Regions from separate parts of the Leifsonia sp. NPDC058194 genome, predicted to be linked through region 2. Evidence: predicted binding sites of a transcription regulator. Region 2 holds the regulator's gene; the other holds the start of a gene.
What was found. The regulator LexA, encoded in region 2, represses DNA repair genes until DNA is damaged. The targets are predictions, from matches to a motif close to TCGAACANNTGTTCGA.
Positions count from the first base shown of each region.

Region 1: ACFVU2_RS19310 (LexA family protein) is a predicted target of LexA. The motif match lies at 1,871-1,886, and genes of this name have one in related genera.

Region 1 covers NZ_JBHVVL010000006.1:75,066-78,466, forward strand. Annotated here, with positions in the region: gene ACFVU2_RS19290 (hypothetical protein) at 1-30, shown strand, start outside; gene ACFVU2_RS19295 (hypothetical protein) at 56-661, shown strand; gene ACFVU2_RS19300 (hypothetical protein) at 756-1,094, shown strand; gene ACFVU2_RS19305 (hypothetical protein) at 1,154-1,672, opposite strand; gene ACFVU2_RS19310 (LexA family protein) at 1,922-2,344, shown strand; gene ACFVU2_RS19315 (Y-family DNA polymerase) at 2,341-3,401, shown strand, end outside.
Region 2 covers NZ_JBHVVL010000002.1:1,007,798-1,011,198, forward strand. Annotated here, with positions in the region: gene ACFVU2_RS11620 (histidinol-phosphate transaminase) at 1-728, opposite strand, end outside; gene ACFVU2_RS11625 (LysM peptidoglycan-binding domain-containing protein) at 824-1,195, opposite strand; gene lexA (transcriptional repressor LexA) at 1,435-2,115, shown strand; gene ACFVU2_RS11635 (metallopeptidase family protein) at 2,223-2,573, opposite strand; gene metE (5-methyltetrahydropteroyltriglutamate--homocysteine S-methyltransferase) at 2,658-3,401, opposite strand, start outside.

The DNA.
Region 1 (3,401 bases), on a different contig from region 2:
GAGGACATCCTCTCCGGCGCCAACCTCTGAACCCACCCACCCGAACGGAGATCCCTTGGACACCGAGACGCCCACCAAGAAGCTCGCCGTCGGCGACACCATCAGCACCGCCGCCGAGTACGCCTCGCTCCCCGTGGGAAGCATCGTGCGCGGCTGGGCCGTCGCCGAGCGCTGCAAGGGCGTCGACGAGTACTGGCGATGGATCGACTCCGCCGTCGAGGAGATCGACGGTGACGCAGGAGCTGCGGCCCAGCTCGGCGAAGTGACGATCCTCTGGATCGAGCCCGAGCCCGAGCCGGAGCCGCGGTGGCTGAGCCGCGACCCGCAGCACGTCCGCGAAGACTTCCGCGAAGGACTCGAGGCTGCGTTGATCGCCGTGCACGGCGACGCGGTCACCAACGATCAATGGGTGATGGCGGCGATGATCATCGGACTCGTCGAAGGATTCAACGACATCGAGACGGTCTTCGTCGCAACGCTCAGCGAGTTCGGCGTCGCTGTGTGGAGCGCGCTGCTGCTGAACAGCATCGAGGCAAAGAACACGCTCATGAACCAAGCCACGGTCATGAGCCACCCCAGGGACCTCGCGCGACGGGGCCTCACGGTCGCCGACCTCGGCTGGCCGAACGAGGTGCTGCACCCGCGGTACCAGACCCGGTAGCGCCCCGCCGGCGCCGAACCCGCCGCCACCCTGTCGTACCGGGTCCTCTCCGGCGCCCAGCTCTGAACCCACCATCGACTCAGAAGGAGTCCGCATGACCGACCTGATACCGCTCACCGACGCCGCCGGCTTCGAGCAGCTCCTCACCGGCGACCCGACCACGATCGTCGTCAAGATCACCTACCGCGGTCGCAACGGCGGAGGTGACGAAGTCGAGGTCGAGACCCACATCGGTACGGTCACCGCGGTCGAACACACCGAGGAGCTGCCGACCGATCGACGACCGCAGAAGCGGACGCGCATCAAGATCTGGCTGCGCGAGCGCCCGGACCCGATCGTGATCACGACCAGCGTCGACCCGAATCCCATCGCGATCGATGTCGAGGTCGGCTTCCGCGCACACGAGGCCCGATGGAGCCAGCAGCCGTTCTAGTCCAGAGCACGAGACCCCCGCCGCCTTCGGGCCGCGGGGGTCTCGCTTTCTGAGTCAGCTCAGCCGAGCGAGGTGAGATGGACCGTCGAGCCGTCCGACTCGCAGGTGAAGTGATTCCGGATCATGGCGCCGAAGCTGTTCTGCGAATCGACGTCGCCGGTGACGGTGTACTGGCCATCGGTGCCCGTCGCCGTCTCGTTCGAGAAGCTCGCCGTGCTCGGCGACTTGAGGTTGTTCTTCACGACGTTCTCGCACGCCACCTGCGACTCAGCCTGCTTGTCCTCGTCGGTGGGGTTCGCGTTGCGGAACGACCCGTACACGTTGAGCGCGATCACGATGGCGACGACGACCCCGGCAGCGATGAGGAAGAAGCCGAAGCAGCCCATCGGCTTCCTCGCCGGCTTCGGCGTCGCGTTCCACCCGGGAGGTGCCGCGGGCAGCTGAGTGCCCTCCGGGTAGATCGGGTCGCCAGGCTTCGCCTGCGACTTGACTCGCGAGCCCGACCACCGCTCACCGTTCCAGTAGATCTGCAGGTTGGTGTTGGACGGATGGGTGAACCACCCTGGGTGTGCGCTCACGGCCGGATTCCCCCTGATTTCGTGCGGTCTCAGCAGCCTATTGGCGGGGCCTGACAAACACCGTTCGGCGGATACCCCTAGTTCGGGAGGGGGGTTCATCGCCGCAGCGAGCGGCCCAGCGGAACGAGGTTCGGCTGAGCTGGCTGTCCGCCATATACCTCATCGCGGTGTCGGCCGCTCCGACGTACACTCTGCCTATCGAACATGTGTTCGAAACTGTCCTGAATGTGAGGTAGAGACGTGCTCGAGGTGCTCGGCCCGATCGACGCGTTCGCGCCGCCCGGCGGAGTCCTCACTCCGGTCGCAGCCGCCGTCTCGGCGGGCTTCCCCAGCCCGGCCCAAGACCACTACCGCGGGCCGATCGACCTGAACGAGAACCTCATCCTCGATCGCACGTCGACCTTCATCCTGAACGTCGCCGGCGACTCGATGATCGGCGCCGGGATCTTCGACGGCGACCAGATCCTGGTCGACCGCAGCATCGAGCCCGACATCGGCGACGTCGTCGTCGCGATCGTCGACGGCGAGCTCACGCTGAAGACGCTCGCGCGCTCCAGCGGCGGTTGGATCCTCCGCGCCGAGAACCCGGCGTTCCGGTCCATTCCCCTGGAAGGCGAAACCGAGATGGTGATCTGGGGCGTCGTCACCTTCAACATCCACCGCCACCGATGATCGGTCTCGTCGATTGCAACAATTTTTATGCGAGTTGCGAGCGGGTCTTTGACCCGACACTCGCGTCGCGAGCCGTCGTGGTGCTGAGCAACAACGACGGATGTGTGGTTGCGCTCTCCGCCGAGGCGAAGGCGCTCGGCATCAAGATGGGGACCCCCTGGTTCAAGATCAAGGGTGCCGCCGATCACTGGAATTTAACCGCGAAATCAAGCAACTACGAGCTGTACGGCGACCTGAGCGCCCGCATGCACGAGCTCGTCGGACGCTACGGGGCCTGGGTCGAGGAGTACTCGATCGACGAGTGCTTCCTCCATGTCAACGAGGAGCGCACCGACCTCGCTGCGCTCGGCCGCGACATCCGCCGTGCGGTCCGTCGCAACGTGGGGCTGCCCGTCTCGGTCGGCTTCGGCCCGAGCAAGGTCCTCGCCAAGCTCGCCAACCACGGGGCGAAGCGCAACAAGCAGCTCGACGGCGTCTGCGCCTGGACTGACTACTCGACCGAGCAGCAGGAGCGCATCCTCGCCTCCTACCCGACCAGCGAGACCTGGGGCATCGCCGGTCGCCTCGAGCGTCGGCTCGCCGAGCGCGACATCCACACGATGCTCGACCTGAAGAACGCCGACCCCGCCATGATCAAGAAGGCGTTCGGCGTCGTCGTCCAGCGCATCGTCTACGAGCTCAACGGCATCTCGTGCATCGAGATCGAGCCTGAGCGCAAGGTCAAGCAGCAGATCATGAGCTCGCGGATGTTCGGGCATCCGGTCACCGACCCCGCGACCGTCGAGCATGTGCTCTCCGTCTACGCCCAGCGCGCCACGGCGCGGATGCGCCGCGACAAGTCTGTGGCCGGCCTCGTCTCGGCGTTCGCTGCGTCGTCGCCGTACGCCGACAACTACGTCTCGGCATGGGGGCAGGCGGCGTTCGCGATGCCGACCGATGATCCGGTGGCGATCGCCAAGGCAGCCGCCGAGAGCCTGCGCGAGAAGCTGCGGCCCGGCGTGAAGTACGTCCGGGCGGGCGTCATGCTCAACAACCTCTCCCCCGCCAGCTCGCACTC
Region 2 (3,401 bases):
TCGACGACTGCCGGGTCCGCTGCGAGGTAGCCGACGCGGGCGCCGGCGAACGCGAAGGCCTTGCTCATTGTGCGCGAGACGAGCAGGCGCGGGCGCCCCTCGAGCAGGCTGAGCGCCGAGGGCTCGCCGTCGGGCATGAACTCGGCGTACGCCTCGTCCACGACGACGATCCCGCGAGCGGCATCGTAGGCGGCTTCGATCGTCGCCAGGTCGAGCGGGGTGCCCGTCGGGTTGTTGGGCGAGCAGAGGATGACGATGTCCGGGTCGGTGCGGCGGATCTCCGCGGCGGCGGTCGCCGGTGTCAGCTCGAAGTCGGCGTCGCGTGCCCCCGCGATCCAGCTCGTCCCGGTGCCCGACGCGAGCAGCGGGTACATCGAATACGTCGGAGCGAAGCCGAGCAGGCTGCGCCCCGGGCCGCCGAACGCCTGCAGGATGTGCTGCAGCACCTCGTTGGAACCGTTGGCCGCCCAGATCCAGCTCGCATCGAGTCCGTGGCCGAGGTAGCGCGCGAACGCCTCCCGCACGTCGGTGAACTCGCGGTCGGGGTAGCGGTTCACGCCGGTGATGGCGACCGCGACGCGCGCGACGATGTCGGCCGCGACATCCTCCGGCACCGGATGCGTGTTCTCGTTCACGTTGAGTGCGACGGGAACGGACTTCTGCGGGGCGCCGTACGGCGTCCGTCCACGCAGATCGTCACGGATCGGGAGGTCGGAGAGGGAGGTCACCCATCCATGCTAGCCATGCGAGCGAAGGCCCGATCCCACATGACGCGGCGTTCGACCAACGCGCCCGACTATCGTGCCCGACGGTCGCGCGGGAGTCAGTGCGCGTACTTGCTCGGGATGGCGAGCTGCTGCCCGGGCGACACGACGCCCGAGCCGTCCAGCCCGTTGAGCTGGACCAGGTCGGCGATGACGTCACGCGGGTCGGCGCTCGGAGCGATGCGCTCGGCGACCGCCCAGAGCGAGTCGCCCGACTCCACCGTGACGTGCTGGAAGGACACATGGGTCTGCTCGCTCGTCGCGACCGCCCCACCGCCGTTGAGGGCGAAGACCACGGCGCCGATGACCAGAGGAAGAGCGAGGAGTGCGGTGAGGACCGCACGTCCGCGGCGCGTCAGCCGCAGACGCGTACGCGCACCAGCCGGGAGAGCGGGAATCGAGTGGAATGATCCCATCGCCGTCGTGCTCATGGCCTTGACCTCCTTGTGCGACGCGGATGCGAAGCTTTGTTCCGAATGTATCTTCGAATGTTCGAAATCGCAAGACCCGGTACGCCGAGAAAATCAGCCACGGATTTCGAGACACACTCGAACACATGTTTGTTTCCGGCCGTATCGTGGATACAGTTTCGATTGTCTGGAGTTCACCTTTCCAGGCACCACCGACATTCGGGACGAGCGGATGCGGTCGAGCTCACGAAGGGACGAGCGTGTCGAACGAGAACCAGGCTCCGCGCGGGGGCACACGCCGCCGTAAGAACCTCAGCGAGAAGCAGCTCGCCATCCTCGACGTGATCCAGAAGTCGGTCAGTCAGCGGGGGTATCCGCCGAGCATGCGCGAGATCGGCGACGCCGTCGGCCTCTCCTCGCTGTCGTCGGTCACGCACCAGCTGAACCAGCTCGAGCTGAGCGGCTACCTGCGTCGCGACCCGAACCGCCCGCGGGCGCTCGAGATCCTCATCGATCTGCCGTCGCCGTCCGCGTCCGTCGACTACGAGAACCAGACCCCGGTGGGCGACGCGGCCATGGTGCCGCTCGTCGGCCGTATCGCCGCCGGCGTGCCGATCACCGCCGAGCAGCAGGTCGAAGAGGTCTTCCCGCTCCCCCGCCAGCTCGTCGGCAACGGCGATCTCTTCATGCTGAAGGTGGTCGGCGAGTCGATGATCGACGCCGCCATCACGGACGGCGACTGGGTCGTCGTCCGCCAGCAGAACACCGCCGAGAACGGCGACATCGTCGCGGCGATGCTCGACGAGGAGGCGACGGTGAAGGTCTTCCGCCAGCGCGACGGCCACACCTGGCTGCTGCCCCGCAACTCCAACTTCGAGCCCATCCTGGGCGACTTCGCCCAGATCCTCGGCAAGGTCGTCGCCGTCCTCCGCGCCGTCTGACCCACCCACGGGGTACCGCTCGACCACATTCGCGACGAAAGTCGCGTTTCCACGCCCCATACGTCACATTCGTGACGAATGTGCGCGGTGAGCCGGGGGTCAGCGCGTCAGGCCCAGCCGAGCTCCTGGAGCTTCGCGTCGTCGAGCCCGTAGTAGTGGCCGATCTCGTGCACCAGGGTCACCCGCACACAGGCGCGCAGCTCGTCGATGCTGGAGCAGCTCGCCTCCAGGTTGTTGCGGAACAGGGTGATCCGGTCCGGCAGCTCGCCGAATCCGTAGACGCCGCGCGTCGTCAGCGGGCGTCCGCTGTAGAGCCCGAACAGGCGCGGTCGGTCCACTGAGGGCTGGTCCTGGATGAGGAACGCCACGTTGTCGAGGTGTCCGACGATGGCGTCCGGCAGGGCGTCGAAGACCTCGCCCACCAGGACCTCGAACTCGGCATCCGTCATCTGCACCATGCGCCCATCCTGGCGCACGGCGACGGGGCCGCGACCCGCCGTCCGCCCAGGGCGGAACAGCGGCTCACGGCCCCGTCGGATTGATCAGGCGTCGACCGAGGCGCGCTCGCGCACGGCCCGGGTAGCCTCCAGGATGTTGCGCAGCGAGGCCACGGTCTCGTCGTAGCCGCGCGTCTTCAGCCCGCAGTCCGGGTTGACCCACAGCTGGCGGCCCGGGATCGCGTTCAGCGCGGTCTCGAGCAGTTCCGTGACCTCCGCGACGGAGGGCACACGCGGCGAGTGGATGTCGTAGACACCCGGGCCGATGCCGTGGTCGAAGCCGGAGGTCTGGATGTCGTGCACGACCTCCATCCGGCTGCGCGCGGCCTCGATGCTGGTCACGTCCGCGTCCAGGTTGCGGATCGCGTCGATCACCACGCCGAACTCCGAGTAGCAGAGGTGCGTGTGGATCTGCGTCTCGTCCCGCACCCCGGCGGTCGCGAGGCGGAACGAGCCGACGGACCAGTCGAGGTAGGCGTCCTGCGCTGCGCGCTTCAGCGGGAGCAGCTCGCGCAGCGCCGGCTCGTCGACCTGCACGACCCGGATGCCCGCGCTCTCGAGGTCCTCGATCTCGTCGCGCAGGGCGAGCGCCACCTGACGGGCCGTCTCGCCCAGCGGCTGGTCGTCGCGCACGAACGACCAGGCGAGGATCGTCACCGGGCCGGTCAGCATCCCCTTGACCGGCTTCTCGGTCAGGCTCTGCGTGTAGGTGGACCAGTCCACCGTGATCGGCTTCGGGCGCGACACGTCGCCCCACAGGATCGACGGGCGCGTGCAGCGCGAGCCGTA